Regions from separate parts of the Variovorax sp. J31P207 genome, predicted to be linked through region 2. Evidence: predicted binding sites of a transcription regulator. Region 2 holds the regulator's gene; the other holds the start of a gene.

Region 1 (15,728 bases), on a different contig from region 2:
GGCGCGCCGGGATGCCGGGGAGGATCTGCGGCTTTACTACCTGTCGAACATGCCGTCGCCGTACGCCCGGGTGCTCGAGTACCGGCATCCCTTCTTCCAATGGTTCGACGGCGGCATTTTCTCGGGCGACGTCCAGATGATCAAGCCGCAGCGCGAGATCTACGAACTGCTCGCCGCCCAGTACCGGCTGGCGGCCGCTGACACCGTGTTCATCGACGACTCGCTGGCCAATGTGCTGGCGGCGCGCGAACTCGGCTGGCAGGCGATCCATTGCGAGCGGCCCAGCGCCTTGCCGCGGCAACTGGCCGGCTACCTGCCGGTCAGCTCGACCTTGTCGACATCGAAGCCCAGCGTGCGGGCGTAGTCCAGTTCGGCCTGCAGCGCGGCTGCGTCGAGCCGCGGCACCCGCGACAGCACCCACAGGTACTTGCGGTTCGGCGTGCCCACCAGGGCCACCTGGTAGTCGCGGTCGAGCTTGAGGATCCAGTAGTCGCCCCAGACCAGCGGCAGCCAGCCCAGCCACTCGGGGGCGAAGCGGACCTCGAGGCGGCCGGCGCCGGGTTGGCCGGCGACCGGCACCTGCCGTGCCGATCCCACGGATTCGTCGAAGCTGCCGTCGGCCAGGATGCAGCGGTTGCGCACCTCGACGCTGCCGTCCTCCAGGGGCGTGTACTCTGCCGAGACGGCGCCGGTGCATTGTTTCTGGAACCGGTTGGGGAGCCGCGCCTGCTCGTGCCACAGGCCTGCATAGCGCTTGAGATCCACCGGCGCCACCACCTGCAGCGGCGCGCGCATCAGAGGCGCGCCATCGGCCGGGCCGGCGACGGTCTGGGCCCGTGCCGTGCGCGAGTTGGTGAGGGCCAGCAGGGTCAGGGCGCCGCCGACGCAGAAGGCCGCCGCGAGGGTTCCGATCGAAGCGCTGTGGGCGCGGTCGTCGAAGGCGGCGGGCGGCGTTGCACGAGGGGTGTGGCAGGGCATGGGATTTCTCCGGAAGGCGATCAATCGACAGTCGAGCCTAGCGGGCGGCAAGTGGCCGCCGCGTCAGTCACGGACCACACGCCATGTAGTGCTGCGGCGGGATAATGGCCGCATGAACCAACTCGATGCCCTCCGCCAATGGACCACCGTGGTCGCAGACACCGGTGATTTCCGCCAGCTCGCCCAGTTCAAGCCGCAGGATGCGACCACCAATCCGTCGCTGATCCTGAAGGCGGTCCAGAAGGCGGACTACCGTCCTCTGCTGGACGAGGTGGTCAGGAAACACAAGGGGGCACCGGTCGACGAGGTCATCGACCGCCTGCTGGTGCGTTTCGGCACCGAAATCCTGTCGATCATTCCGGGCCGGGTGTCGACCGAGGTCGATGCGCGCCTGAGTTTCGACACGCAGGCGACCATCGATCGGGCCGAGCGCATCGTCGCGCTCTATCGGGCCGAGGGCATCGATGTGTCCAAGCGCCTGCTGATCAAGATCGCCTCGACCTGGGAAGGCATCGAGGCGGCGCGCCAGCTTGAGCAGAAGGGCATCCACTGCAACCTGACGCTGCTGTTCTCGTTCGCCCAGGCAGTGGCCTGCGGGGCTGCCAAGGTGCAGCTGATCTCGCCCTTCGTCGGCCGCATCTACGACTGGCACAAGAAGTCGCAGGGCAGCCAGTGGAACGAGGCCGCCAATGCGGGCGCCAACGATCCGGGCGTGAAATCCGTGCGCCAGATCTTCGACTACTACAAGAAGAACGGGATCGCGACCGAGGTGATGGGCGCCAGCTTCCGCAACGTCGGCCAGATCGCCGCGCTGGCTGGCTGCGACCTGCTGACCATCAGCCCCGAACTGCTGGCCGAGCTGGCCGCCAGCGAGGCCCCGCTCCCGCATGCGCTCGACGCCGAGGCGGCCCAGCGCCTGGAGATCCCGAAGGTGTCGCTCGACCAGGCCGCGTTCCGCTTCGCGCTGAACGAGGACGCCATGGCGACCGAGAAGCTGGCCGAGGGCATCCGTGCCTTCGCGGCCGATGCCGTGAAACTCGAAAAACTGATGGAGGCGTGATGACCCACATTCGCTGCGACGGCACGGCTGCCTGGGCCACGCTCCAGAAGCACTACGACAGCGTCGGCCTCGCATTCGACATGCGCCAGGCCTTCGCGAACGATCCGGGGCGTTTCGCGGCGCTGAGCCAGTCGGCACCGCACGTCTTCGCCGACCTGTCGAAGAACCTCCTCGATGCGCGTACCGAGCAGCTGCTGCTCGACGTTGCGCGCGAATCGGGGCTGGAGGCGCACCGCGACGCGATGTTCGCGGGCCGCCACATCAACGCGACCGAAGACCGCGCGGTGCTGCATACCTTGCTGCGCCGCCCGGCTTCCGCGCCGGTGGGCGGCGACCTGGCCGCGGCCTTCGGCGACGTCCAGGCCACGCTCGATGCGATGCTCGCCTACGCCGAGAAAGTGCGCGCGGACTCGACCATCACCGACGTCGTCAACATCGGCATTGGGGGTTCCGACCTCGGGCCGCAGATGGCGGTGCTGGCGCTCGACCAGTTCGTCGCGCCGGGCAAGCGCTTTCATTTCGTCTCGAACGTCGACGGCCACGAACTGGCCGGCATCCTGCGCGGGCTGGCGCCCGAGCACACGCTGTTCCTGATCGCCTCGAAGACCTTCACCACGGCCGAAACCATGGCCAACGCGCAGTCGGCCAAGCGCTGGTTCGAGCAGTCGGGCGGCGTCGACATCGCGCGCCACTTCGCGGCGCTCACCACCAATGTCGCGGCCGCGAAGGCCTTCGGCATCGACACCACCTTCGGTTTCTGGGACTGGGTCGGCGGCCGCTATTCGATGTGGTCGGCCATCGGGCTGCCGATCGCGCTGGCGATCGGCGCGGACGGCTTCCGGGGCCTGCTGGCCGGCGCGCATGCGATGGACGAGCACTTCCGCACCGCCCCGCTGGCGCAGAACCTGCCGGTGCGGCTCGGCCTGCTCGACGTCTGGTATCGCAATTTCCATCGGTTCACGACCCGCAGCATCGCGCCCTACCACAGCGCGCTGAAGCGCCTGCCGGCCTACCTGCAGCAGCTCGAGATGGAAAGCAACGGCAAGCAGGTCGACATGGCTGGCCAGCTGCTCACCTTCGGCACCTCGCCGGTGTTGTGGGGCGAGCCCGGCACCAACGGGCAGCATGCGTATTTCCAGATGCTGCACCAGGGCACCGACGTGACGCCGCTGGAGTTCATCGCGGTGCGTGACGCGGCGCACGATCTCCCCGGCCACCATTCCAAGCTGCTGGCCAATGCGCTGGCGCAGGCGCAGGCGCTCATGGTCGGCCAGCGCGACGCCGGCGGCCACAAGAACTTTCCCGGCAACCGGCCGAGCACCTTCTTCGTCTTCGAGCAGCTGACGCCGGAGTCGCTCGGCGCCTTCCTGGCCCTGTACGAACACCGCGTGTTCACCAGCGGCGCGCTCTGGGGCATCAACAGCTTCGACCAGTGGGGCGTCGAGCTCGGCAAGGTGCTGGCCAGGGACATCGAGCCGCGGCTGGCGTCGGGCGACGTGGCGGGGCTGGACGCCTCCACGGCCGGGCTGCTGGCGCGGCTTCGCCCGCGCGCCTAGCTTTCGTCATCACCGGGAGCAGGCTGCTCGATATGATGATTGCGGGGTTGTCCCGTGGGAAAACATCAAGAGGAGTTGCTCATGAACTTTCAACAGGCGGTCCAGACCTGCTTTCGCAAGTACGTCGAGTTTTCCGGCCGGGCGACCCGGCCCGAATACTGGTGGTTCATCCTGGCCTATGTCATCTCGGCCTTCGTGGCGGGTTTCATCCACGAGTTCCTGTACTACCTCGTGGTGCTGGCCTTCCTGCTGCCCCTGCTGGCGGTCGGCGCGCGGCGCCTGCATGACGTGGGCCGCAGCGCCTGGTTCCTGCTGCTCGGGCTGGTGCCGGTGATCGGCACCCTGGTGCTGCTCTATTTCATGGTCCAGCCCAGCCAGCCCGAGTCGAACGCCTACGGGCCGCCGTCCGGCGCCATGCCGGCCGGCGTCTGAGGCCGCGCCACCACCGGAACGAAAAAAAGCCCCGCAGCTCGCGCTGCGGGGCTTTTTGATTGGCTTGGCGCCGGGGGCCGATTACATGCCCATGCCGCCCATGCCGCCCATGCCGCCCATGTCGGGCATGCCGCCGCCGCCAGCACCGGCCTCGTCCTTCGGTGCGTCGGCGACCATCGCTTCGGTCGTCAGCAGCAGCGAGGACACCGAAGCGGCGTTCTGCAGTGCGGTGCGGGTCACCTTGGTCGGGTCCAGGATGCCCAGCTCGAGCATGTCGCCGTAGGTGTCGTTGGCGGCGTTGAAGCCGTAGTTGCCCTTGCCGGCCAACACAGCGTTCACCACCACCGAGGCTTCGCCGCCGGCGTTGTTGACGATCTCGCGCAGGGGCGCTTCGATGGCCTTGAGCACCAGCTTGATGCCGGCGTCCTGGTCGGCGTTGTCGCCCTTTAGCGAGTCGCCCACGGCTTGCTTGGCACGCAGCAGTGCCACGCCGCCGCCGGCCACGACGCCTTCTTCCACTGCAGCGCGGGTGGCGTGCAGGGCGTCTTCGACGCGAGCCTTCTTTTCCTTCATTTCGACTTCGGTGGCAGCGCCGACCTTGATCACGGCAACACCGCCGGCCAGCTTGGCCACGCGCTCTTGCAGCTTTTCGCGGTCGTAGTCGCTGGTCGCTTCTTCGATCTGCACGCGCACTTGCTTCACGCGGGCTTCGATGTCGCCAGCAGCGCCGGAGCCGTCGATGATGATGGTGTTTTCCTTGCCCACTTCGATGCGCTTGGCTTGGCCGAGGTCGGCCAGGGTCACCTTCTCGAGGGTCAGGCCCACTTCTTCAGCGATGACCTTGCCGCCCGTCAGGATGGCGATGTCTTCCAGCATGGCCTTGCGGCGGTCGCCGAAGCCAGGTGCCTTGACGGCCACGACCTTCAGGATGCCGCGGATCGTGTTCACGACCAGGGTCGCCAGGGCTTCGCCTTCGACTTCTTCGGCAATGATCAGCAGCGGACGGCCGGCCTTGGCGACTTGTTCCAGCGTCGGGAGCAGGTCGCGGATGTTGCTGATCTTCTTGTCGAACAGCAGCACGAAGGGGTTGTCCAGAATCGCGGATTGCTTTTCGGGGTTGTTGATGAAGTAGGGCGACAGGTAGCCGCGGTCGAACTGCATGCCTTCGACGACATCGAGTTCGCTGTCGAGCGACTTGCCGTCTTCGACGGTGATCACGCCTTCCTTGCCGACCTTGTCCATCGCGTCAGCGATGAGCTTGCCGATGGTTTCGTCGCTGTTGGCCGAGATCGAGCCGACTTGCGCGATTTCCTTCGAGGTGGTGGTGGCCTTGGAAGCCTTCTTCAGCTCGGCGACCAGGGCGGTGACCGCCTTGTCGATGCCGCGCTTCAGGTCCATCGGGTTCATGCCGGCGGCGACCAGCTTGAAGCCTTCGCGAACGATGGCCTGGGCCAGCACGGTCGCGGTGGTGGTGCCGTCACCGGCGTTGTCCGAAGTCTTGGAGGCCACTTCCTTCACGAGCTGGGCGCCCATGTTCTGGAGCTTGTCCTTGAGTTCGATTTCCTTGGCGACCGACACGCCGTCCTTGGTCACGGTGGGGGCGCCGAAGGAGCGCTCGAGCACCACGTTGCGGCCCTTGGGGCCCAGGGTCACTTTGACTGCGTTGGCGAGGATGTTCACACCTTCGACCATGCGCGCGCGGGCTTCGCCGCCGAAGACTACGTCTTTTGCTGCCATGAGATTTCTCCGAGAAAATTAATTGATCAGTTGGGGACAGAGCAGTCGCGCTTCGCGTCGACTGGTCTTTCCCGCAAAATTACTTGGCTTCAACGACCGCAAACAGGTCGTCTTCCTTCATGACCAGCAGTTCGTCGCCATCGACCTTGACGGTCTGGCCGCTGTACTTGCCGAACAGGACGCGGTCGCCGACCTTGATGTTCATCGAGATCAGGTCGCCCTTGTCGTTCTTCTTGCCAGGACCGACGGCGAGGACTTCACCCTGATCGGGCTTTTCGGCGGCGTTGTCGGGGATCACGATGCCCGAGGCGGTCTTGGTTTCGCTTTCAATGCGCTTGACGATCACGCGATCGTGCAAAGGACGAAGTTTCATTGCTTGCATCTCCTGATGGGAACGGGGTTGGGTCGGGCGTCGGCGTTGTGCCGATACCACATCGTTGGGCAGGCGGCGCTGTTAGCACTCAACTGCAACGAGTGCTAATCATAAGGGTGTTTTTTGGCTTTTCAAGGCGGAGAGACCGTTTTTGCAGGGACATGGGGCCGTAAGGGGCCCGGCAATATTCATGCGAAAACAAGACTTCACGATGAAGAATCCACCGCTGTCCGACTTCAGCGACCTGCTGCTTCGGGCGTGCGCGTTTCAGCTTCGCGGGGCGCTGGGCCGCAGCAGCGCCGCCAGCCGCGCGATGCCGCCGGTGCCGCTGGCCGCGCGGCCAATGAAGGCGCCGGCCGCGGCGCCGATCAGCGCCTTGCCGATCAGCGAGCGGCTGCGGCCCGTGGCCATCATCAGCAGCAGGCCGACGCCCAGCACGATCAGGTGCTCGCCCGGCAGGTCGGGCCGACGGGCATCGGCGTCCTTGACCGTCTGGATCAGAGAATCGAGATTCATGCGGACTCCCGCGCGTTGCGCCGTCAGGGGGTGGGTGAAATCGCCGCGTCGACGATGGTCTGGGCCTCGGCCAGGATCCGCTGCAGGTGCTCGGCGCCGCGGAAGCTCTCGCCATAGATCTTGTAGATGTCCTCGGTGCCCGACGGCCGGGCGGCGAACCAGCCGTTCTGCGCGATCACCTTGATGCCGCCGATCGCGCCGCCATTGCCGGGGGCATGGCTCAGCACGCTCTCGATCGGCTCGCCGGCCAGCTCGGTGGCGTGGAGCTGTTGCGGGCTCAGCGCCGACAGCTGTTTCTTCTGCTGCCGGCTGGCCGGGGCATCGATGCGGTTCGAGACCGGGTTGCCGAACTCGCTCGCCAGCTCGGCATAGAGCGCACCGGGGTCGCGGCCGGTGCGGGCGGTGATCTCGCCGGCCAGCAGCGCCGCGGTGATGCCGTCCTTGTCGGTGGTCCAGACCGAGCCGTCGCGGCGCAGGAAGGTGGCGCCGGCGCTTTCTTCGCCGACGAAGCCGAGCGAGCCGTCGACCAGGCCGTCCACGAACCACTTGAAGCCCACCGGCACTTCGTAGAGCCGGCGGCCGAGCCGCTTCGCCAGGGCATCGATCAGCCGCGTCGAGACCACCGTCTTGCCGACCGCCGCATCGGCGCCCCACTGCGGGCGGTGGCGGAACAGGTAGTCGATCGCGACCGACAGGTAGTGGTTGGGCTGCAGCAGGCCGGCGCTGCGGGTGACGATGCCATGGCGGTCGTGGTCGGTGTCGCAGGCGACGCCGACGTCGAAGCGGTCCTTGATGTCGAGCAGCCGCTGCATCGCGTAGGTCGACGACGGGTCCATGCGGATCTGGCCGTCCCAGTCGAGCGTCATGAAGGCGAAGCGCGGGTCGACCGTCTCGCTGACCACGCTGAGGTCGATCCGGTAGCGCTCGGCGATCGCGCCCCAGTAGTGGACCCCGGCACCGCCAAGCGGGTCGACGCCCATGCGCACGCCCGCTTCGCGGATCATGGCCATGTCGATCACGTTTTCCAGGTCGCCGACGTAGGCCGCCACGAAGTCATGGCGGTGCGTGGTGGCGGCCTTCAGGGCTCGCTCGTGCGGCATCCGGCGCACGCCCGCGAGCCCTTTCTCGAGGAAGCCATTGGCCGCCTCCTGCACCGGGCCCGTGATGTCCTGGCCGGCCGGCCCGCCATTGGGCGGGTTGTACTTGAAGCCGCCGTCGCGCGGCGGATTGTGCGAGGGCGTGACCACGATGCCGGCGGCCAGCCCGCTGCTGCGGCCGCGGTTGTAGGTGAGGATGGCATGCGAGAGCGCGGGTGTCGGCGTGTATTCGTCGCCGCTGGCCAGCATCACCTCGACACCGTTGGCGGCCAGCACTTCGAGCGCGCTGGCCGCGGCGGGGGCCGACAACGCGTGCGTGTCGATGCCGAGGTAGAGCGGCCCGTCGATGCCCTGGGCCCGGCGGTGGTCGCAGATCGCCTGGGTCATCGCCAGCACGTGCCATTCGTTGAACGAACGCTCGAAGGCGCAGCCGCGATGGCCCGAGGTGCCGAAGGCGACGCGTTCGGTCGCGACCCCCGGGTCGGGGCGCTCGGCGAGATAGGCGGCGAGCAGCGCGTCGACGTCGACGAGGCTGTCCGCGGGGGCCGGCTGGCCGGCAAGAGGGCTGAGTCGTGAGGCCATGAAAGCTCCTGGTCGATGTCCGAGTGTCTCAAAGGATGGGCCATTGGCGCAGTTCGACGATGCGTTCGATGGTGATGTCGGGGGCCGGATGACCGTCGAACGCCTGCGGGGCCAGCGCGTACTGGCCCTGGCGCGGAAAGACCGTCGTCAGCCGTTCGCCCCATCCGGCCTTCATCGCCGAGAGGATGCGCGGCTTGTCGTCGATCATCACGTAGTGGCGGGCCGGAAAGCGCTCCTGCACCGCATCCAGCATCAGCTCCTTGTGGATGTAGATCAGCACCCGCCCATCGACCGCCTGCCACAGGCCCGAGCGCTGCACCTTGCGCGGCTGGAAGACCGCGTCGCCATCCGACAGGATCACCGGCAGGCCGAAGCGCTGCAGGTGCGCGATGACTTGCAGGGCACCGGGGTAGAGCCGTTCGGCGAACGGGTAGTCGAGCAGGAAGCTCGACATCCGCAGCAGCCGCGGATCGCTCATGTCGGCGCCGGGACCGCCCAGGCGATAGCGTTGCAACGCACCCAGGTAGTCTGTGTAGCCGAGTTCGTCGCGCAGTTCCTCGAAACCGCGCCAGTAGCGCTCGGCCCCCACGGGGCCGAGGTCGTCGACCAGGCGGCGGCGCAGGTCGTCGAGCACGCCGTCGAAGTCGAGCAGCGTGTTGTCGACGTCGAGCAAGAAGACGATGTCCTGCATCCGCAAACTCCTAGAGCAAATCGCTCGGCACGAACCACGAGAACAGCAGCAGCTTGATCTTCACCAGCATGCTGGCCTCGGGCTCGTCGTCGTACACCGCGTTCTCGCCATCGGTGCTGATCCATTGGATCTGGTCGGTGCCGGGTTTCAGCCGCAGTTCGTACGCGCTTTCGACATTGTCGACCTGGTAGGCATCGAGCAGGCGGTGCGCGACCTCGAAGCTCTCCAGGCGCACCCCGAGCTCGGTGTTGATGTGGGCCGAACGGGGATCGAAGTTGAGCGAGCCGATCAGCGACCACTCGCGGTCGATCAGCGCCAGCTTGGCATGCAGGCGCCCGCGCGACTGGCGGAACACCTTGCGCAGGTTCAGGCTGCGCTTGATCTGCTCGGAGCTCACTTCGTAGAGGCGGACGCCGAGGCGGAGCATCTCGACCCGGTAGTTGTTGTAGTTGATGTTGACCAGCGGCTCGTCGGTGTCGGCCAGCGAGTTGGTGGCGACGCTGATGCGGACGTCGCGGGCGCGCAGCCGGGCGATCTGCGCCATGCCTTCCTCGCCGGGCAGGAAGTAGGGCGACACGATGTCGACGCTGGAGCGCGCCAGGTCGAGCTGCACCCGCATGCGCTCGGCCACGGTCGGGGGGCGGCGTTCGCTGGCCCACTCGCCGTCGTCGGTCTGCAGCGCCTTGGTGGGCGAGTCCGACACCGCGTTGGCCCGCGCCGGGATCATCTCGAACCGGCCCTGGGCGATCAGGCCGCCGAGCGGCGGGTCGCCGAACATGTCGGTCTCGGGTGGTGCCGGGGGCAACGGCGCTTCCTTGCGCGAGGTCCGCCGGTCGAACTCGGCCCGCAGCTCGGCGGTCGATTCGATCGCCGGCACGATGGTGTGCAGCGGGTAGACCACCTCGCTGTTCCAGTAGTTGTCGAAGATGGTCTGCAGCTCGGTCACGACCGGTCCGGCCAGCAGCATGTCGAGGTCGATGAAGTTGGCGCCCTCGCTGCGCAGGAAATACTCGTCCGCCAGGTTGCGCCCGCCCACGATCGCGAAGGCGCCATCGGCCATGAAGAGCTTGTTGTGCATGCGGTGGTTGAGCCGGCGGAAATCGGCCGCGAAGCCCATCCAGCGGGTGGCCGAATGGTCGCGTCCGGCCACGAAGGGGTTGAACAGCCGGATCTCCACGTTCGGCCAGGTGGCCAGGCCGAGCAGCAGCGGGTCCAGCTTGGTCGTGTAGAAGTCGTCCAGCAGCAGACGCACCCGCACCCCGCGCCGGGCGGCGTCGCGCAGCTCTCGCAGGATCAGCTTGCCGGTCTTGTCGTTGCCCAGCAGGTAGTACTGCAGGTCGAGCGAGGCCTGGGCCCGCCGGATCAGCTCCAGCCGCGCGTCCAGCGCGAAGGCGCCCTGCGCCAGCACCCGCGCGCCCGACAGGCTCTCGGGCGAGCTGTTGAAGGGCGCGGCGAGCCGGCCCAGCTCGTTGGACGTCGAGGCCGCAATGGCCGGGACATAGGGCGATGCGGGGACGGCCGGCAGCCCGGCGCAGGCCGACAGCAGGCAGGCGAGGGCGAGGACCAGACAGCGAAGCAGCATGGGGGAGACCGCGGCAAGGCGACCGGAAGGGGCTCCGCCCCGGATGGACGGCCAGCGGATCGTAGCCGTCCGGCCGTATTGTTGCGTCACGTCAGGTATCGGGTTTCTTCAGCCTTCGCTCATTGACCATGATGAGCAACGCAGAATCGCCGCGATGAAGTTCCCAGCCGCCCCCACCGCTTGCCTCCTGCTTGCAGCCTGGTTCCCGGCCCAGGCCCAGGCCCAGGAACAGGACCAGGCCCGGGACACCGGAAGCGCACCGACGCTGGGCGAGATCACGGTCTCCACACCGGCCGGTCCGACGCCCCTTTTTGATGTCGCCGGCTCGGTCGACCGGGTGGAGGGCGCGGCCATGCGCGACAGCCGGCTCGGCGTGAACCTGTCGGAAAGCCTGAGCGGCGTGCCCGGACTGCAGATCCAGAACCGGCAGAACTACGCGCAGGACCTGCAGATCTCGATCCGCGGCTTCGGCGCCCGCTCCACCTTCGGCGTGCGCGGCGTGCGGCTGTATGTCGACGGCATTCCGGCGACCCTGCCCGACGGCCAGGGCCAGACCTCCAACATCGACATCGGCTCCGTGGACCATGTCGAGGTGCTGCGCGGCCCGTTCTCGGCGCTCTACGGCAACTCCTCGGGCGGCGTGGTGCAGTCCTTCACCGAGACCGGCGAGGGGCCGCCCAAACTCGGCTTCTCGATGGCCGCGGCCAGCTTCGGCACGACCCGTACCGGGGTCATGGCCAGCGGCTCCTCCGGTGCGGTCGACTACCTCCTGAGCGCCGGGCGCTTCGAGACCGACGGCTACCGCGACCACAGCGCGGCCGATCGCGACATCGTCAACGGCAAGTTCGGCCTCGCGCTCGACGACGGCAGCCGGCTGACGCTGGTCGCCAACAGCGTGCACCTGAATGCCCAGGACCCGCTCGGGCTGACGGCCGAGCAGTACGCGCTGAACCGGCGCAGCGCGGCCGTCGCGACGCAGTTCGACACCCGCAAGAGCGTCGACCAGGCGCAGGCCGGCCTGACCTACGAGCGCCGCCTCGACGGCGACAACGCGCTGCGCATGATGGTCTACGGCGGCGAGCGCAAGACGTCGCAGCACCAGGCCATCCCGCCCTCCGCGCAGTCGAGCCCGACCAGCGCCGGCGGCGTGATCGGGCTGGATCGCGACTTTGGCGGGGCCGACCTGCGCTGGATCTCGCAGATGCGGCTGGCCGACCGGCCGTTCGAGCTCGTCGCCGGGCTGGAATACAACAAGCTGCGCGAGCACCGCACCGGCTACGAGAACTTCCTGGGACCAGTCGCGCGGCCGGTGCTGGGCGTCCAGGGGCGGTTGCGGCGCAACGAGATCAACGAGGTCTACAACCTCGACCCCTACGTGCAGGGCAACTGGCGCTTCGCCGATCGCTGGACGCTCGAGGCCGGCGTGCGCCGCAGCAGCGTGGATTTCGATTCGCAAGACCACTACATCGTCGGCGCCAACGGCAACGACAGCGGCAGCGCGCGCTACACCGAGACGCTGCCGGTGGCGTCGCTGCGCTACGAGGCGACGCGCGACCTTGCCCTCTACACCTCGGTGGGCCGAGGCTTCGAGACGCCGACGCTGAACGAGCTCTCGTACCGTCCCGACGGGCAGGGCGGGCTCAACTTCGCGCTGCAGCCGGCGGTCAACGACAGCGTCGAATTGGGCGCCAAGGCGCGCCTGGCGGGCGGCCTGCTCACGGCGGCGCTGTTCAAGACCCGGACCAGCGACGAAATCGTCACCGCCACCAACATCGGCGGCCGCGCCACGTTCCAGAACGCAGGCAGCACCACGCGCGACGGCTTCGAGCTGGCCTGGCAGCACGAGACCGAGGGCCACTGGCGCACCCAGCTGGCCTACACCTGGCTCGACGCCCGCTACAGCGACACCTTCTGCGCCACGGTGCCGTGCACGGCGGCGGGCCTGGTGCCGGGCGGCAACCGGATTCCGGGCATCGCGCCGCAAGCGCTGTTCGCCTCCTACGGCTGGGTGCCGCCCCAGGGCTGGCGTGCCGGCACCGAGCTGCGCGCGCTCTCGAGCATCGAGGCCAACGACCGCAACACGGTGAGCGCGCCGGGCTACGCGGTGGTCGCGCTGTTCGCGGGCTACGTCATGCAGTGGCAGCGCTGGGGCCTGAATGCCTTTGCGCGCATCGACAACCTGTTCGACCGCCAGTACATCGGCTCGGTGATCGTCAACGAGGGCAATGCCCGCTACTACGAGCCGGCACCGGGGCGCAACTGGACGATCGGCATGGGGGCGGCGTATCGTTTCTGAGTCCCGGACAGTGGGAGAAGCCCATGGAATTCAAGGATCGACGCGACGCCGGCCGTGCGCTCGCCAAGGCACTGGAAGCCTGGCGCGGGCGGCCCGACGTCTTGGTGCTGGCGCTGCCGCGCGGCGGCGTTCCGGTGGCCTGGGAAGTCGCCGGCGCGCTTGGCGCGCCACTCGATGTGCTGGTGGTGCGCAAGCTGGGTTTTCCGGGCCAGGAAGAGTATGCAATGGGCGCCATCGCATCCGGCGGCGTGCGCGTCATGGGTGAGGCGGACGCTGGCTGGCCGGTCTCGGCACGGGAGCTCGAAGCCGTCGTGGCGCGTGAACAGGCCGAACTGGTGCGGCGTGAGCAGCGCTATCGCGGCGGACGACCGCCGCTCGATCTGACCGGCCGCGTCCTGATCCTGGTGGACGACGGCCTCGCGACCGGTGCCACCATGAGCGCCGCGGTGCAGGCGGCGCGCGCGGGCAACCCGAAGCAGGTCATCGTCGCCGTGCCGGTGGCTTCGACCGAGGCCGTGCAAAGCCTGAGTGCGCTGGCCGACGAGGTGGTGTGCCTCTTCACGCCGAAGCACTTTCGTGCGGTGGGCCTCTGGTACCAGGACTTCGGGCAGACCTCCGATGAAGAGGTCTGCCGCCTGCTGGACGAAGGCTGAAAGGCCTTACAGCCCGGCGGCAGCGCGCAGCGCCTGCGCGTTGGCCGTGCTTTCCCAGGTGAACTCGGGCTCTTCGCGGCCGAAGTGGCCGTAGGCGGCCGTCTTGCCGTAGATCGGGCGCAGCAGGTCGAGCATCTGGATGATGCCCTTGGGACGCAGGTCGAAATGCTCCTGGACCAGTGCGGCGATCTTCTCGTCGGAGATGACGCCGGTGCCTTCGGTGTAGACCGTCACGTTCATCGGCTTGGCGACGCCGATCGCGTAGGCGACCTGGATCTGGCACTGGCGCGCCAGGCCGGCGGCCACGATGTTCTTGGCCACGTAGCGCGCGGCATAGGCGGCCGAGCGGTCGACCTTGCTCGGGTCCTTGCCCGAGAACGCGCCGCCGCCGTGCGGGCAGGCGCCGCCGTAGGTGTCGACGATGATCTTGCGGCCGGTCAGGCCGCAGTCGCCCTGTGGGCCGCCGATGACGAAGCGGCCGGTCGGGTTGATCAGGTAGCGCGTCTCCTTGAGCCACTCCTTGGGCAGCACGGGCTTGATGATTTCCTCGATCACGGCCTCGACGAACGAGGCCTTCATCTTGGTCGGCGTCTCGCTCTGGTCGGGGTGGTGCTGGGTCGAGAGCACCACGGTGTCGATGCTGTGCGGCTTGCCGTCGACATAGCGCATCGTGACCTGGCTCTTGGCGTCGGGACGCAGGAAGGGCAGGCGGCCGTCCTTGCGCAGCTGGGCCTGGCGCTCGACCAGCCGGTGGGCGTAGTAGATCGGCGCGGGCATCAGCTCGGGCGTCTCGTCGCAGGCGTAGCCGAACATCAGGCCCTGGTCGCCGGCGCCGGTGTTGAGGTGGTCGTCGCTGGCGTGATCGACGCCCTGGGCGATGTCGTTGGACTGCTTGTCGTAGCAGACCATCACGGCGCAGCCCTTGTAGTCGATGCCGTAGTCGGTGTTGTCGTAGCCGATGCGCTTGATGGTGTCGCGCGCCACCTGGATGTAGTCGACGTGCGCATTGGTCGTGATCTCGCCCGCGAGCACCACCAGGCCGGTGTTGGTCAGCGTCTCGGCGGCCACGCGCGAGCGCGGGTCCTGTTCGAAGATCGCGTCGAGGATCGCGTCCGAGATCTGGTCGGCTACCTTGTCGGGATGGCCTTCGGAGACGGATTCGGAAGTAAAGAGGAAATCGTTCGCCATGTGTTTCAAACTCCGTAGCAGCAGGTCAATTGGCGCGTTGCCAACCCGTTTCGGAGCTCTGGCGAACGCTTTAGCAGTGGTGTTTAACGTCGCCCTGCAAGTAGTTCCATAACTCGGCGACAATTTGCATTCTATCCGAGCCGCGCTGTACCCTGCGCGCGCGTCCATCTCCATCCCCATGTCTCGATGATTGCCTTGTTCAGATTGCTCGCCCGTGTTCCGCTGCCCGTGATGCATGCGGTGGGCGGCTGGTTGGGCTGGCTGGTCTGGTGGTTCGCACCCGACTACCGGCGCCGTTTCCGCGAGAACGCCGAGGCGGCGGGCTTCACGCCGGCGCAGTACCGCCCCGCGATCGCCGCCGCCGGCGCCATGGTCGGCGAACTGCCCTGGGTCTGGGCCCGTCCGCGCGACGAGAGCCTTTTGCCGCACATCGTGCGCTGGGACGGCATCGAGGCCTTCGAGGCCGCGCTGGCCGCGCGCAAGGGCGTGATCCTGGTGTCGCCGCACCTGGGCAGCTGGGAAACCTTCGGCCAGGCGGTGGGCGAGCGCTTCTTCAAGGACTACGGTCCGATCACGGCGCTGTTCCGGCCGGCGCGCAAGAAATTCATGGCCGACCTGATCGCCGGTTCGCGCGACCGGCCCGGGCTGCAGACCCTGCCGACCACCGTCTCCGGCGTGCGGGGCCTGATCCGAACGCTGCGCGGCGGCGGCTACACCGGGCTGCTGCCGGACCAGGTGCCGCCGCTGGGCCAGGGGGTCTGGGCACCGTTCCTGGGCCGCCCGGCCTACACGATGACCCTGCTGCCGCGGCTGGCGCAGCAGACCGGTGCCCGGGTCTTCCTCGGCGTCTGCGAGCGGCTGCCGCGCGGCGCCGGCTATGCGATCCGTTTCGTGCCCTTCGACGGCACCGCGATGAGCGACCCCAAGGCCACGCCGGAGGCCGCCGCCACGGCGATGAACGAAGGCATCGAGAAGTTGATCCGCAGC
Region 2 (15,728 bases):
GGCGAGCGAGGTGCGCGAGACGCGTTCGCCGCCGAGCATCCGTGCGACTTCCTGCGCCCGGCCCTCGGCGTCGAGCACCGCGACGCTGCTTTCGGTGCGTGCGGCGTCCTGTCCCTTGGCAGCGGTCTGCCGCTTGGCCACCACGAGATGGTGGTCGGCGCAGGCCGCCACCTGCGGCAGGTGGGTCACGGCCAGGACCTGGCGGTCGCGGCCGAGCTGCTTCATGAGCCGGCCGACGGTCTCCGCCACCGCACCGCCGACGCCGGCATCGACCTCGTCGAAGATCAGGGTCTGGGCGGCACCGAGTTCGCTGGTCGTGACTGCGATGGCCAGGGCGATGCGCGACAGCTCGCCGCCGGAGGCCACCTTGCCGATCGAGCGCGGCGTGCTGCCGGCATGGCCGCTGACCAGGAACGAGATCTCCTCGAGACCGGCGCGGCTGGGTTGCGCCAGCGGCTGCAGCGCGACCTCGAAGCGGCCGCCCTTCATGCCGAGCTCCTGCATGGCCTGCGTGACCGCCTGCGAGAGCTTCGGCGCCGCCTGCTTGCGGGCCTTGGCCAGCGCCTTGGCCTCTTTCAGGTAGGCCTGCCGCGCCGATTGTTCGGTGCGCTCGAGCGCGTCGAGGTCGCTCTGCGCATCGAGGGCCTTCAGTTCGGCCTGCCAGCCCGCCAGCAGGGCCGGCAGTTCGGCCGGCGGACGCCGGTAACGGCGCGCCAACGACATCCAGCTGCCCATGCGCTCGTCCAGTTCGGCCAGCCGCTCCGGGTCGGTGTCGGCCTGGCGCAGGTAGCTGTGCAGCGAGTGCGCGGCATCCGAGGCCTGCGCCACGCTCGAGGCCAGCACCTCGCCCAGCGCCTTGAATTCGGGTTCGATGTGCTCGCAGTTCTGCAGCAGCGCGACGGCGCGGCTCAGGGCCGCCAGGGCGCCGCTGTCGTCGTCCTCGAGGGCGCTGGCGGCGCCTTCGGCGGCATCGATCAGGGCCTGGGCATTCGAGATCCGGGTGTGGCTGGCCGACAGCTCTTCCCATTCGTCCTCGCCAGGCGCCAGCTTGGCGACCTCGGCGACCTGCCACTGGAGGCGCTCGCGCTCGCGCTGCAGCGAATCCTGGGCCGAACGGGCGGTGTCGAGCGCGCCGATCGCCTGCCGCCAGGCCTGCCAGGCGCTGTCGAGCGCGCCGGTGTCGACGCCGGCATAGGCATCCAGCAGGCCGCGCACGGCCTCGGGGCGGGTCAGGCTTTGCCAGGCGTGCTGGCCATGGATGTCGAGCAGCCGGTCGCCGAGCTCGCGCAGCTGGGTGGCCGTTGCCGGGCTGCCGTTGATCCAGCCGCGGCTGCGGCCCTGCAGGTCGACCGTGCGGCGCAGCAGCAGGGCGTCGCCGGCCTCGAAGCCGCCTTCGTCCAGCCAGCCGGCCAGGTCCGGGTCGGCGTCGAACTCGGCGCTGACGTCGAGCCGATCGGCACCCTCGCGCACCGCGCCGGCATCGGCCCGGTTGCCGAGCGCCAGCTGCAGCGCATCGATGAGGATCGACTTGCCGGCACCGGTCTCGCCGGTGAGCACCGTGAATCCGGCCGAGAAATCGAGTTCGAGGGCCCGCACGATCACGAAGTCCCGCAGCGCAATGCGCCTCAACGCCATCTCAAGATCCCCCTTCGTTCCAATGCAGTTTCTTGCGCAAGGTGTCGAAATAGCTCCAGCCCTTGGGGTGCAGGAAGCGCACCCGGTAGTCCGAGCGGCGCACCATCACCTGGTCGCCGATGGCCAGCGAGGCCAGCGACTGCATGTCGAAATTGGCGCTCGCATCGCGACCGCCCACCAGTTCCATCGTGACCTCGTCGGCGTCGGGCAGCAGCAGCGGCCGGTTCGACAGCGTGTGCGGCGCGATCGGCACCAGCACCCAGCCGCGCACCGCCGGATGCAGCAGCGGCCCGCCGGCCGACAGGGCATAGGCGGTCGAGCCGGTGGGCGTCGAGATGATCATGCCGTCGGCGCGCTGGTTGGCCACGAAGTGGCGGCCGACCGTGACCCGCAGCTCGACCATGCCCGAGGTGGCGCCCCGGTTGACCACGACGTCGTTCATGGCCAGGGTGTCGAACACCGACTGGCCGTCGCGGATCACCTTGGCCTGCATCAGGGTGCGCAGGTCTTCCTCGTACTCGCCGGCCAGCATCGGGATCAGCGTCGCCTGGTAGTTGTCGAGCGAGATGTCGGTGATGAAGCCGAGGCGGCCGCGGTTGATGCCGATCAGCGGCACGTCGTGCGGCGCCAGCTGGCGGCCGATGCCCAGCATCGTGCCGTCGCCGCCGACCACCAGGCCCAGGTCGCATTGCTGGCCGATCTCTTCGACCGTCAGCGCCGGATAGGGGCCGGTTTCGACCGGGGCGGTCTGCGACTTCTCGACGAACACCTTGCAGCCCTGCGATTCGAGGAAGGTGCCGATGCCTTCCATCACGTCGTCGTGCGCGCCGCATTGCGCCCGGGCGCCGGAGGCCTGGTATTTACCGATCAGTGCGACATGCCGAAAGCGGGAGCTCATTCACAAATTACAACATTAAAATCATTCGATGCTGGACGACCGTGCCAAGTTGCTGCTGAAGACTCTCGTCGAGCGCTATATCGCCGACGGGCAGCCGGTCGGCTCGCGCACGCTTTCCCGTGCGCCGGGCCTGGATCTCTCGCCGGCGACGATCCGCAACGTGATGTCCGACCTCGAGGTGCTGGGGCTGATCGCAAGCCCCCACACCTCCGCGGGTCGGATCCCGACCGCGCGCGGCTACCGCCTCTTCGTCGACACCATGCTGACCGCCGAGCGCGAGCAGTTCGCGTCGGCGCCGAGCCTGGCCGCCGACCAGCCGCAGAAGGTGATCGCCAATGCGGCCCACCTGCTGTCGAACCTGTCGCAGTTCGTGGGCGTCGTGATGGCGCCGCGGCGGGCCTCGGTGTTCCGGCAGATCGAGTTCCTGCGGCTGTCGGACCGCCGGCTGCTGGTGATCATCGTGGCGCCCGACGGCGACGTCCAGAACCGGGTCATCTTCCCCGAGGTCGACTACACGCAGTCGCAGCTGGTCGAGGCCGCGAACTACATCAACGCCCATTTCGCCGGGCTGTCGATCGAGCAGGTGCGCGACCGGCTGCAGTCCGAGGTCGAGCAGCTGCGCGGCGAGATCGCGGCGCTGATGCAGGCCGCGGTGCAGGTCAGCTCCGAGGTCATGACCGAGGCCCAGGACGAAGTCGTGATCGCCGGCGAGCGCAACCTGCTGGCGGTCACCGATTTCTCCAGCGACATGGGCCATCTGCGGCGCGCCTTCGAGCTGTTCGAGCAGAAGACGCAGCTGATGCGCCTGCTCGATGTCTCGAGCCAGGCCGAGGGGGTGCGCATCTTCATCGGCGGCGAAAGCCAGGTCGTGCCCTTCGATGACCTGTCGATCGTCAGCGCGAACTACGAGGTCGATGGCCAGGTCGTCGGCACGCTGGGCGTGATCGGCCCGACCCGGATGCCGTACGAGCGAATGATCCAGATCGTCGACATCACGTCGAAGCTGGTCACCAACGCGCTGAGCCACCGCAAGTAGGAAAGGGCGCCGCGCCCACTAGAATCCCTGGCGCGTGGGCCGTTAGCTCAGTTGGTTAGAGCAGCGGACTCATAATCCGTTGGTCCCTGGTTCAAGCCCAGGACGGCCTACCACCCGACTCCTCGCGACGCATGGGTTAGACTCCATGTGCGATCGAGAGTCTTCGCAGACTCGGTCTTCCCCGGTGACAGCCCGGGACGAACCGTCCGCATGTCGTTGAGCTTCATTCCGGCTTCTGGCTGGAAAGGTAGCTGAAATGCATGCTATAATCGCAAGCTGTGCGGCTGTAGCTCAGTTGGATAGAGTACTTGGCTACGAACCAAGGGGTCGTGGGTTCAATTCCTGCCAGCCGCACCAACTCTCAGTAAGCCCCTGATTTTGTTAAGAAATCAGGGGCTTTCCTGTTTCACACAGCACCCTCATACAAAGGGTGCATCCGTGCAGAATCTCTTTCGACGCCCGTCGGGCGTCTACGTCATCCGTCTGACCGTTCCGGAAAGACTGCGATCCACCGTGGGCAAGCGCGAGTTCGTGTCATCGACAGGTACTCGGGATCTCGCGGTCGCCAAGATCCTGGCGGCCACGCAGTTGGCCCAGTGGAGGCAGCAGTTTTTCGACCTGGGCCGTTTGGCCCAAAACCAGCTTCCCATGGACTACGAGAGCATCCTCACGATCAGAGATGGTCATCCCGCGCTCGCATCGACCGGATACTTGAGCCTCGACCTGGCTGCGGCCGGTTCAGGCATCAACGTTCAGCTGTTGCTCCGGGTCGTCTCGGATGGTCGCCTCCGGCTGTTCCATCGTCCGAGCGCCAAGCGCCGCGTCGAGTCTGGGATGCTGGCACTGCCCGCCGACGGTGCTCAAGCCGTCGCAAGTTGCTTCTTGGCTGGCATAGACGAGGCCGAGGTCGTCGCCTTCGATGCGGATGAGGTTGGCGTCGTCTTCGTGCCGGACGATCTCGTCAGGGTCACCCGGAGTTCCGTCGAGCTTGCCACGGTCGAGGTCGACACGTTGCGGCGCTCCATGCACGCGAGAACCACGCCCGCATCAAGTATTCGACGCGCTTTATGAAAGAATCGATCGAGGCACAGGTATAAGGCTTTCCTCGGGCGCGAATGCCGTGCAACGCGGCCAGCCGTAGCCGCCACGGGTCTCGGCATGGATGGCCTTGATGTGCACCAGCAGCGCATCGTCGCTCAGATGGCGGCGCTGCGTGCCGGTGGCTTTGCGCACGAAGTGCTATGAGATGGTATTGCCCGCCTCCAAGGCGGTGACTCAAGCATTAAGAATGTGAACTTCCGTATTGTTTCTTGAGCGCGATCGGTTATAACCGCCGCTACCGCTGTTAACGTCTCGATACGTTTCTCGTCGAAACTGCACGCGCAGTCACTTCCATATGCCCATGGGGTTCTTTCAATGCTGACCTTCATCGTGCCTGTACGACATCCGCAAAATGCGCGGGACTGGTCGAGTGTCAAACAGGTACTCAAACAGACGGCCACCTCAATCGCTGGTCAGCAGTCAGATGAGTGGCGCGCGGTCGTGGTCGCAAATACTGGCTCGGACTTGCCGCCTTTGCCGCCGCGATTCAGCGTGGCTTGGGTCGATTTCCCGCCAAATCCGGCGCATGACGTGAATGTTCCGACACCGGAGGACAAGTTCGAAATATTCAGGTACGACAAGGGCCAGCGCGTCGCAGCGGGCTTGGTACACGCCCCCGATAGTGACTACTATATGGTGGTTGATGACGACGATTTCGTGTCCTCGCGCTTGGCAGGGTTCGCTGCGCGCCATCCAGATGAACACGGGTGGTATATCGGAAACGGTTATTGCTGGTCGGAAGGCAGCCAGTGGACTTTCGCCCACCCGACGCTCCACAAGGCCTGCGGTACGACCCACATCTTGCATCGGGACTTGATGAAGATTCCACTGTCGGTGGCTGATGCGCCACGGCCACATGTGCGCTGGTTAGGGCAACACGGTCAAACTACGGAAGATCTCGTCGCTGCGGGGACACCGCTCCAACTCTTGCCGTTCCCTGGATCCGTGTATCGCATCGGGCACAGCAATGCTCACAGCTTGTCGCGTTCCATCTGGCGAACATTCATTTTGCGCAAGAATGTGCTGATGCGACCATACCTTCTGGTTCGCAATTCGCTACGCCTGAAACGCCTGACTCCAGCGCTGATCCGCGAATTCGGAATGGGCGAAGCAGTTGGCAAGAGCCGTTGACCTGAAGTATGGATTGTGGCGGAGTCGTCGGGCTGTTGAAACTGCTCATTAACTGGTGCTGTGTGCCAGGGGCGGCAGTCGTGGGTTCAATTCCTGCCAGCCGCACCACTCTCTCGAATGGCCTAGAGGATCATCTCCTCTAGGCCATTTTCTTTTGCGGGTCGTCAAGGACCCCGCCGTCGCCTCGACCCTTTGCCATCCGCCTGCCATCCGACGACACTGCGCAGCACGTCGCGCGCGACAGCCATGATGAATTCGAGGAGAGCATCCGAATGCGCATCGTCAACGACAGCGAGCACTGCCGCCGCTGGTGGGTTGGCTCCCGGGCCGGCGACGCCGTCCAGCGGGCGCTCGACGCCAACGCCGATGGCGCCATCACCCTCGGCGATTTCGTCGCCTGGGCCGTCTACATCTTCCATCTCCCCGCCTACACGGGAATGATCATCGTCGACAGCTTTCCGCTGGTGGCGCAGTTCTTTGCCGTCGACTGCAGGACCGGGTTCGGCTGGGGCGGCACGCTCTTCAGCCTCGTCGCCTGGGCCCTGCTGGCCACCAGCGTCGCAACGCCATCGAAGCCAACCGCCGCCAGGACCCGGAACCAGCCCTGAAAGTGCTGCTTTTGGAGGCACCGTGTCGCAGGCCCCGCCAGGCAACGATCTCGACCGAAGTCGGCACGGTTTTCCCCAGCATTGTCCCCAGGAATAAGGGAAAACCCGAGACTGGCCGATATGCCATCGCGGCCCGGCCGGACGGCTTATGGGCCACGCAAGGTGCCGCGGCCAGAATCAGCGGATGGAGTCGATGAGCGATGAAGAACTCGCCGCAGCGGCGTATGTGCAGCGAAAGCGGGCGGAGCTTGGCGATCCCGATGCCTTGAAGGCGGCGCATCGGCTGGAGGCGGAGTTGCGAAGGCGGCTCGGGTCGACGCCGTCGGGTCACGGGCCGCTCGAGCCGGAGGTCCGGCCGGCACGGCCCTGGTGGCGCTTCTGGTAGGCGATGCTTGCGCTCTTCGTGTGCCTTGGCAACTCGGCCGCTTGGCGGCAGACTGCGCATCCCCTATGTCCAACCGGGAGTGGCACGATGAACTCAGTCCTTCGTTCAACAGTGGGTGCGTTGCTGGCTGGCGGCGCGATGCTGGGCGCGCTGTCCGCGCAGGCCCAGTCCAACGCGCCCAATTGCGAGGATCCCCGCGTCGACCGGACCGCCTGCTATCGCGAGAAGGCGGCCGCCCAGGAAGCGAAGCGCCAAGGCCAGCTGAACAGTCCTGGCGGCTACGACCAGAATGCGCTTGCACGCTGCAAGCGGCAGCCTGCCAGTGCCCGTGAGGCCTGCGAGAAGCGCGTGCTCGGCACCGGCAACACCACGGTCAGCGGCAGCGTGCAGGGCGGTGGCAAGCTCCGCCGCACCGAAGTGCCGGTGCCGGCGCCGAAGAACTGAGCTTCGATGCGTCGCCTGCGGCTCGCCGGGGCCAACCTTCTGCCGGAGCCGCGATGTTCTCGCATGTCTTCGTGAGCGTGAGCGATTTCGAGCGCGCCCTGGGCTTCTATCGGCCGCTCATGGAGAGCCTCGGTGTCGCGATGCGCTTCTGCGAGCCCGAACGGCCCTGGGCCGGCTGGCATGCCGCGGGTGGCGCGCGGCCCTTCTTCGTGATCTGCAAGCCGCACGACGGCCGACCGCATGCGCCCGGCAATGGCCAGATGGTGGCCTTCGCCGCCGCCGACCGGGCGATGGTGCGCACCGCCCACGCGATCGCCCTCGCGCATGGCGGCCGCTGCGAAGGCCCGCCCGGCCTGAGGCCCGAGTACCACCCTCACTACTACGGCGCGTACTTCCGCGATCCCGACGGCAACAAGTTCTGCGTCGCCTGCCACGACCCCGAGTCCGGGGCGCCCGGCAGCGCCTGATCCGGTCAGTGCAGCGTCGACCAGCCGCAGAAGACGAGCAGCACCACGGCGGCGAAGAGGTCGGAGACCATCGCCAGGTTTTCCTTGGCGTTGCGGTGCCGCTGCAGGGCGTGGTTGATGCCGGCCAGGCCATAGAAGAGGCCGCCCACCAGGGCCGCCGGAACGACCCAGCCGGTGAAGAACAGGCTCAGCGTGCCGACGACGCCGATCGCGAGATTGCCGAAGCCCAGCTCGCGCACCAGCAGCAGCGCATCGTCGCCCTTGATGCCGAGGATGGTCTCGGCGGTGTAGCGCGGCTGCAGGATCTGCCGGATGCCGGCCAGCAGAAGCCGCAGGCCGACGGCCCAGAACACGTACCACTTGCCGATCAGCATGATGCCGAGGGGCGCATGTCCCGCGCTGGCCTCGATCGCGATCGAGAGCAGCGGAAACACCAGCATCAAGCCCGCGACGCTGAAGAAGTACATGGAACAGCTCAGCGCGAATCCGCGCCGGACGCGGGCGCCGGATAGCGCACCGCCAGCACCTCGACCTCGTGCACGCCGCCAGGGGTCGCGAGCTTGACCACGTCGCCTTCCCTGGCCTTGAGCAGCGCCCGTGCGATCGGCGAGATCCAGCTGACCTGGGCCTCGGCGCTGTTCGCTTCGTCGATGCCCAGGATGGTCACCTCGCGCTCGTCGCCGCTTTCGTCGGCGTAGCGCACGGTCGCCCCGAAGAAGACCTGGTCGCGGCCATGGTGCACCGAGGGATCGGTGACTTCGGCCACTTCGAGCCGTTTGGTGAGGAAGCGGATCCGCCGATCGATCTCGCGCAACCGCTTCTTGCCGTAGAGATAGTCGCCGTTCTCAGAGCGGTCGCCGTTCTTGGCCGCCCAGTGCACGGCCTCGACCACCTTCGGCCGCTCGTTGTCCATGAGATCGAGCAGTTCGGTGCGCAGGCGCGCATAGCCGGCCGGCGTCATGTAGTTCTTGCCGCCCGCGGGCAACGGCGGCAACGCGGCGCCACCGTCATCGTCGTCGCTGTCGGTGTCGCTCTCCTTCGTGAATGCCTTGCTCATGGGCCGAAGGTTGTATCACAGCCAAAATCTCGACCCACGCACCCGAGCGAGGTGCGTGCGTCAGGATGCCAATGGATACAAAAGATACCGGCGTTCGAACCCATGTCGGGGTCGGGCGAGCGCTCAGCCGGTCTGGGCCTGCGCTTCGGACGGGGTGTCGAAAGCCTGCTGTTGCACCTGAGCGGGCCCCGTCGCGAGGGCGGCCCGTTTGCCGGACGCGCCGGGCACGATGCCGCGGACCAGGTGCCTCGGCAGGCGGTGCGACTTCTGCAACAGAGCCAGGGCCTCGCTGCGTGCGGGCTCGGATGCCGGCAGGAACATTTGCAATGAGCTCATCGTGATCGCCCCATTGAGCGCCAGGATTCGGAACCGGCCCCTGGCTTGGCCGAGGGCGGATTATGGGCGTCTCGGGCGCGGCCGTCACAGGGCGTCCACCCCGGCTGTAGTGTTGATGGTTGCCGCCCGTTACAGATGGGCAGGCCGGCCCGTCAACGGGGTGCCGGCAGCGCGCCCGCGGCGGCATCGCGGCGCACGATCTCCTTGACCAGGGCGTTGAACTGCCGCGCCAACACCCGGCGCATGACCGCCCTCCCGATCACCGGCGGCAGCGGGAATTCGGGCTCCAGCAGGCCGGCATAGGAGAGCCGCACCTCGCCGCTGGCGAGCACTTCCAGGGCGTAGCGGCCCTCCATCTGACGGAGATTGCCGCTGACCGCGCGGGCGACGATGTGCTGCCGCGGCGACTCGACGACCTCCAGCCGGACGGCGACCGCCTGCTGGAAGAAGAGGAAGCCGAAGTGGCCGGCCTGGTCGACCAGCAGCCGGTCGCCGTCGCGTTGCACCACCCGCGAGCTCTGCATGTCCGGGATGAATTCGGCCAGGTGGTCGTAGTCCGAGATCACGCTCCATGCCGTGCGCGGGTCCACCTGCATGTCGGCGAACGCGGTGACCACGACCCCTTCGCCCTGGCTGGCGGACTCGATGCGCATCTGCTGCGCCTCAGCCGCCGTCCAGGTGCACGGCGCGCAGCCCAGTGCGAGGAGGGAGGCGGCGTCTCGTCGGTTCATGGCGACGGCGCGGTCGCCTGGATGCTGAAGCGCAGGCTCAGCCGATCCTGCACCTGGATGGCGCCGCCCAGGACCGAGAAGGGCGCGATGCCGAAATCGGACTGGTTGAATTCCAGCGTGCCGGCGACGCTGATCTCGCCGGGGCTCCGGGCGACCGGCGCCGGCACGGTGAAGCTGCGGCGCACGCCGTGCAGCATGATCGCGACGGCCAGCGGCCCGTCCGGCACGGGCCGGTCGACGCGGAGGGTCGCGAATGGGAAGCGCTGCACCTCGAGCACCTTGTCGAGCATGTTGGACCGGGTGCCGGCGATGTCGGACTCGCTGGGCTGGGTGTCCAGGCTCGCCTCGGCCCGCAGCGCCGGCTCGTCGACCGTGAGTTCGGCCAGCGGGATGAAGAGGTCGGCACGGCCTTCGCGCGGCGCGACATAGCCCTGCACGGCGCGGCTGGCGACGATGTGGTCGTGGCCGAGATGGCCCAGCGATCCGCCGCGCCGCACGGTGATGGCAACCAGCGACCGCGCGCTGTCGATGCGATAGACCGCCTCGCCCCGCGCGTAGTGCTCGGCGGGAAAGCCTTCAGGCACGGAGCCCTTCGCGGCCGCGGCCGGCGGCGCGGTTTCGCGCACCAGCGGCGCGCAGGCTGCGACCGCCAGTACGGCCGCGACGGCCCCCGCGGCCAGCCATGCGATGCCCGCGGTGCGCGGCGCGGCCACTTCAGCGGGCCTCGCGCAATTGAACGTGGAACTTCACGTTCACGTCGGCGCCGATGACGCTGGTCGCCGCCCACTCGCCGGTGCCGATCCCGAACAGGCTGCGCTTGACGCTGAACTCGCCGTCCAGCGTCGCGCCGCCGGCCGCCGCGGTCCAGGCGAGCGGCACCTCGAGCGGCTGCGTCACGCCCTTGAGCGCCAGCGTGCCGCGCGCGATGAAGCGCCCGGCTGGCGAGCCCGCAGGCGCGCGGCGGATCTCGGTGGCGTGGAACTCGGCCACCGGATGGCGGGCGACATCGAACCACTCGGCGCCGGCGATCGCCTTGTTGATGTCCGCGCTCGCCATGTCGGCGCTCGCGACCCGGATCGTGACGTCGAGCCGCCCGCCCGCCGGGCTGTCGCCGTCGAGCCCCAGGCGGACGTCGAAATCCTTGAAGACGCCCCGCGCCGGCGTCTTCTCGAACTGGGCGGCGAATTCGAGCCGGCTGCCGGCGGGCTCCATCTTCCAGTCGGCCGCCCGGGCGGGCTGGAGCGCGGCGAAGGCCAGCGCCAGGACGATCGAGCCGGCGATGGGGTTCATGTGCGAGGGGTCCTGGCGGGCAGCATCCGGGTCAGCACGTCGTCGCGCTTCGCGAAGTGGTGGCGCAGCGCCGCTGCGATGTGCAGCACCAGCAGCGCGACGAGGGCGATGCCGAGCGCGAAGTGCACCGCTGCGGCGAGCTCGGCGGTGTGCTCGTCGGGCGCGACGATGGCCGGCAGCGGGAGGCGCCAGAAAATGCGGAACGGGACGCCGGCGGCGGCACTGACGATCCAGCCGCTCAGCGGCAGGGCCAGCATCAGGCCGTAGAGCAGCGCATGGCTGGCGTGCGCGGCCGCGCGTTCCCAGGCCGGCATGCCGGGCGGCAGCGCCGGGGCGCGGGTCGCCAGGCGGTTCAGCAGGCGCAGCACGACCAGCGCCAGGATCAGCATGCCGACCGATTTGTGCCAGACGAAGAGATCGAGCTTGGTGGGCGACAGCCGCCAGCTGGCCGCCAGCCAGCCGAGCACGAACTGCAGCAGGATCAGCGCCGCGACACCCCAGTGGAAGGACTTGGCCGCGGCGCTCCAGGCCTGGGCGGGGGAGCTTCCTGGTCGCGCCATGCGTGCAACCCGTTGGAGGCGCTGGTCCGGCGGGGCTTCGAAGCCGCCGGCCTCAGGGCGCGGGCACCATGCGGGCCGCTGCGAGCACCGACGGGGTGCGCCGCGCCGCGCGCAGCACGGCATCGAGATGGTTGCGGTCGCGCACCGCGATCACGAAGCGCAGGTCGGTCGAATCCTGCGGCGTCTCGTCGGCCATCTCGACGTGCGTGATGTCGGCTTCGGCATCGGCCAGCGTCGCCGCCACCCGTGCCAGCACGCCCTTGTCGTTGCGCACCGTGACCACCACGCCGGTCTCGAAGGTGCGCACCGGCTCGTCGGCCCACTCGACCGCAAAGAAGCGCTCGCTGTCCTTGTAACGCAGCCGCTGGCCGACGCCGCATTCCTCGGTGTGGACCACCAGGCCCTCGCCGTGGCCCAGGTAGCCGACGATCGCATCGCCCGGGATCGGCCGGCAACAGAGCGCAAAACGCACCGAGGAGTTCTCGCTGCCGTCGAGCGTGACTGCCCCCTGCGACACGCCCTCGTGCGCCGTGAAGCGCTCGCGGCTCAGCATCAGGGCATCGGGCTTCTCGCCGCGTTCGGCCAGGAGCGCCATCAGCCGCTTGGCGACGATGCTCGCGATCCGCTTGCCCAGGCCGATGTCGGTCAGCAGTTCGGAGCGGGTGCGGTTGCCGGTGAAGCGCAGCAGCTTCTCCCACAGCGCCTGGTGCTCGGTGTCGTCGTCCGGCAGCTTGCCGAGGCCTTCGGCGCGCAGCGCCTGCGCCAGCAGCTTCTCGCCCAGGCCCTCGGATTCGGCATGCGCCAGCGTCTTCAGGTAGTGGCGGATCTTGGAGCGGGCGCGGCCGGTGCGCACGAAGCCGAGCCAGGCCGGATTGGGGGTGGACACCGGCGCCGTGATGATCTCGACCACGTCGCCGTTCTTGAGCTCGGTGCGCAGCGGGACCTGGTCGCCGTTGATGCGGGCGGCCGAGGTGTGGTCGCCGATGTTGCTGTGGATCGCGTAGGCGAAATCGACCACGGTGGCGCCGCGCGGCAGCGCCATGATCTGGCTCTTGGGCGTGAAGACGTAGACCGCGTCGGGGAACAGGTCGACCTTGACGTGGTCCCAGAATTCGGCGGCGTCGCGGGTCTCGTCCTGGATGTCGAGCAGCGACTGCAGCCACTTGGCGCCGAGCCGCTCGCTGGTGGCCGCGGCCGGCTCCTGTGCCTTGTAGAGCCAGTGCGCCGCCACGCCCGACTCGGCCACCACGTGCATCGCCTCGGTTCGCAGCTGGAACTCGACGTTGACGCCCGAAGGGCCCACCAGCGTGGTGTGCAGCGACTGGTAGCCGTTCAGCTTGGCGATGGCGATGTGGTCCTTGAACTTGCCCGGCAGCGGCTTGTACATCTGGTGCAGGATGCCCAGGCCGGTGTAGCAGGCGATCACGGTCGGCACGATCAGCCGGAAGCCGTAGATGTCGGTCACCTGGGCGAAGCTCAGGTGCTTTTCGTCCATCTTGCGGTAGATGGAATAGAGCGTCTTCTCGCGCCCGGCGATGCGCACGCTCATGCCGGCGGCGGCAAAAGAGGTCTCGACCTCCTGCTGCACCTTCTGGATCAGATCGCGGCGCCGTCCGCGGGCCTTCGCCACCGCCTTGGACAGCACCGAGTAGCGCCATGGCCGGAGGTGGCGGAACGACAGGTCCTGCAGCTCGCGGTAGGTCTGGTTCAGGCCCAGCCGGTGGGCGATCGGGGCGTAGATCTCGAGCGTCTCGCGCGAGATGCGGGCCCACTTCTCGCGGGGCGCGTCGTCCAGCGTGCGCATGTTGTGGGTGCGGTCGGCCAGCTTGACCAGGATCACCCGGACGTCGCGCGCCATGGCGAGCAGCATCTTGCGGAAGGACTCGGCCTGGTTCTCCTCGCGGGTATTGAAGCGCAGCTTGTCGAGCTTGGTCAGGCCGTCGACCAGTTCGGCCACCGGGGCGCCGAAGCGCTCGATCAGCTCGGACTTGGTGACGCCGCAGTCTTCGATCGCATCGTGCAGCAGGGCCGCCATCAGCGCCTGGGCGTCGAGCTTCCATTCAGCGCATTGCGCCGCCACGGCGATCGGGTGGGTGATGTAGGGCTCGCCGCTGTTGCGCAGTTGCCCCAGGTGGGCCTCGTCGGCGAAGCGGTAGGCGCGGCGGACCAGGTCGATGTCTTCGGCGCCGAGATAGTCGAGGCGGTCGGTCAGGGCGGCGAAACTGGCGGCGGCCGCATTCAGCGCCGCGGGACTCGGCCGCAGGACAGGGGATGCCCCGGTCAGGGGCTTGACGACCGCGCTCATGGGTACCACTTTAGCGTGGCCGCCGGATCGTCGCATTCAGCCACAAAAAAAGCACCGCGTACGGTGCTTCCTTGTTGCATGTGAGCATCAACTTCTCAGCCGGGGACCTTCTTGAGCATCTCGAGGCCGATCTTGCCTTCGGCGATTTCGCGCAGCGCGGTCACGGCCGGCTTGTTCTTGCTTTCGATCTTGGGCGCATGGCCCTGGCTCAGCATGCGCGCGCGGTAGGTGGCGGCCAGCACGAGCTGGAAGCGGTTCGGGATGTGAACGAGGCAATCTTCGACGGTGATGCGGGCCATGAGGATCTTTCGGTGCGGACTTTGGGGTCGTTTCAGGGGATGTTCAGCGCGGCGAAGGTGTCGGCGCGTGCGCGGCGCTGTGCGGAGTAGCGCAGCCGCTGAGCGTGGACGATCGCTTTCAGGTCGAAAAGTGCGCGCTCAAATACCTCGTTGATTATAACGAAGTCGAATTCCGATGCACGCGCCATCTCTTCGGCGGCATTCTGGAGGCGCAATTCGATGATCGAGGCGCTGTCTTCGCCGCGCCGTTCGAGTCGCGAGCGCAGTTCTTCCCAGCTCGGCGGCAGGATGAAGATCATCACCGCGTTGGCGAAGGTCTTGCGGATCTGCAGCGCGCCCTGGAAGTCGATCTCGAGGATCACGTCGGCGCCCTGGGCGATGCGTTCCTCGATGGCCTTCTTGGAGGTGCCGTAGCGCTGGCCGTGCACATGGGCCCATTCGACGAAGGCGTCGGCCTCGACCATGGCGTCGAATTCGGGGTGGGAGGCGAAGAAGTACTCGCGTCCGTGCTTCTCCTGGCCGCGCGGCGGGCGGGTGGTGTGGGAGACCGAGGGCTGGACGGCCGAGTCGAGCTCCATCAGCGCCTTGACCAGGCTCGATTTGCCGGCGCCGCTGGGCGCTGCGACCACGAAGATGTTGCCGGGGTAGTCCATGGATTCTTTGTTCGATGCCCAGCCGGCCCGGGCGCGAGGCCGGCCGAAGCGGGCGTCAGCGGCTGGATGCGGGGGTGTCGTCGCGTTGGCGGGAACCCGGTAGTTTATCAGCCGGGGTCGCCGGGGCCGGCGGCCGGTAGCCCGGCGCCAGCAGCGCGTTGGCCGCGCCGTAGAGCACCAGCGGGTCGCGTAGGCCGAGTGCGTACTCCGGGCCGCGCAGGCTGAGGTCGGGCGAGCAGTCGACATTCCAGCGCCGCAGCATGTAGCCGGCGTTGGCGGCCCGCACCCGGATGCGCAGCACGCCGTCGGGCATGTCGTAGTCGCGCCGGATGACGTCGGGGCGGGGGTGCGAGGGGTGGGGCAGCAGTTCGAGTTCGACGATCCGGCTCCACTGGACATCGTGCTCGGCGCTTTCCCGGGGGCCGACCGCGCTGTCGGCGAGCACCTCCGGCGACTCGATCCGGGTCAGCACGAAATCCCGGAACTCGGCCGACTTGCGGTCGAAGGCACGGACGTGCCAGCGCACGCCTGAATCGACCAGGGCGAAGGGGACCAGTTCGCGCTCGCCCGGCGGGCCGGACAGCGAGTGGTAGACCAGCCGCACGGCCTTGCCGCAGTGGATGGCGCGGGTCACGGGCGCCAGCACGTCCATGCGGGGCCGGCTGAGTGCGGTCGGGATCTCGCAGCGCAGCAGCGGCGACAGGTCTTCGGCCGCGCCCTGGCCGAAGCCCTGCGACAGGGCGCTCAGCACGCGCTGGGGCGCGTGCTCGAACAGCGGCCTGAACGTGGCGC

The links. The regulator HrcA, encoded in region 2, represses chaperone genes, less so after heat shock. The targets are predictions, from matches to a motif close to TTAGCACTCNNNNNNNNNGAGTGCTAA.
Region 1: groES (co-chaperone GroES) is a predicted target of HrcA. The motif match lies at 6,218-6,244, and genes of this name have one in related genera.

Annotation. Positions count from the first base shown of each region.
Region 1 covers NZ_JASZYN010000005.1:241,247-256,974, reverse strand. The annotation lists gene QTI68_RS19135 (HAD family hydrolase) at 1-364, shown strand, start outside; gene QTI68_RS19130 (lipocalin family protein) at 310-978, opposite strand; gene tal (transaldolase) at 1,091-2,038, shown strand; gene pgi (glucose-6-phosphate isomerase) at 2,038-3,594, shown strand; gene QTI68_RS19115 (DUF805 domain-containing protein) at 3,676-4,026, shown strand; gene groL (chaperonin GroEL) at 4,108-5,763, opposite strand; gene groES (co-chaperone GroES) at 5,843-6,136, opposite strand; gene QTI68_RS19100 (hypothetical protein) at 6,404-6,652, opposite strand; gene pgm (phosphoglucomutase (alpha-D-glucose-1,6-bisphosphate-dependent)) at 6,676-8,331, opposite strand; gene QTI68_RS19090 (HAD family hydrolase) at 8,360-9,022, opposite strand; gene QTI68_RS19085 (phospholipase D family protein) at 9,033-10,604, opposite strand; gene QTI68_RS19080 (TonB-dependent receptor domain-containing protein) at 10,759-12,900, shown strand; gene QTI68_RS19075 (phosphoribosyltransferase) at 12,924-13,553, shown strand; gene metK (methionine adenosyltransferase) at 13,560-14,741, opposite strand; gene QTI68_RS19065 (lysophospholipid acyltransferase family protein) at 14,928-15,728, shown strand, end outside.
Region 2 covers NZ_JASZYN010000007.1:304,617-320,344, reverse strand. The annotation lists gene recN (DNA repair protein RecN) at 1-1,635, opposite strand, end outside; gene QTI68_RS24580 (NAD kinase) at 1,637-2,533, opposite strand; gene hrcA (heat-inducible transcriptional repressor HrcA) at 2,562-3,569, shown strand; tRNA gene QTI68_RS24570 (tRNA-Ile) at 3,606-3,682, shown strand; tRNA gene QTI68_RS24565 (tRNA-Arg) at 3,850-3,926, shown strand; gene QTI68_RS24560 (DUF6538 domain-containing protein) at 4,008-4,640, shown strand; gene QTI68_RS24555 (hypothetical protein) at 4,635-4,802, opposite strand; gene QTI68_RS24550 (galactosyl transferase) at 4,986-5,801, shown strand; gene QTI68_RS24545 (hypothetical protein) at 6,074-6,409, shown strand; gene QTI68_RS24540 (hypothetical protein) at 6,603-6,794, shown strand; gene QTI68_RS24535 (hypothetical protein) at 6,882-7,238, shown strand; gene QTI68_RS24530 (VOC family protein) at 7,292-7,705, shown strand; gene QTI68_RS24525 (DUF6790 family protein) at 7,711-8,172, opposite strand; gene greB (transcription elongation factor GreB) at 8,181-8,762, opposite strand; gene QTI68_RS24515 (hypothetical protein) at 8,886-9,098, opposite strand; gene QTI68_RS24510 (SRPBCC family protein) at 9,251-9,829, opposite strand; gene QTI68_RS24505 (YceI family protein) at 9,826-10,542, opposite strand; gene QTI68_RS24500 (YceI family protein) at 10,544-11,119, opposite strand; gene QTI68_RS24495 (cytochrome b) at 11,116-11,679, opposite strand; gene QTI68_RS24490 (RelA/SpoT family protein) at 11,732-13,984, opposite strand; gene rpoZ (DNA-directed RNA polymerase subunit omega) at 14,080-14,283, opposite strand; gene gmk (guanylate kinase) at 14,316-14,936, opposite strand; gene QTI68_RS24475 (WYL domain-containing protein) at 14,992-15,728, opposite strand, start outside.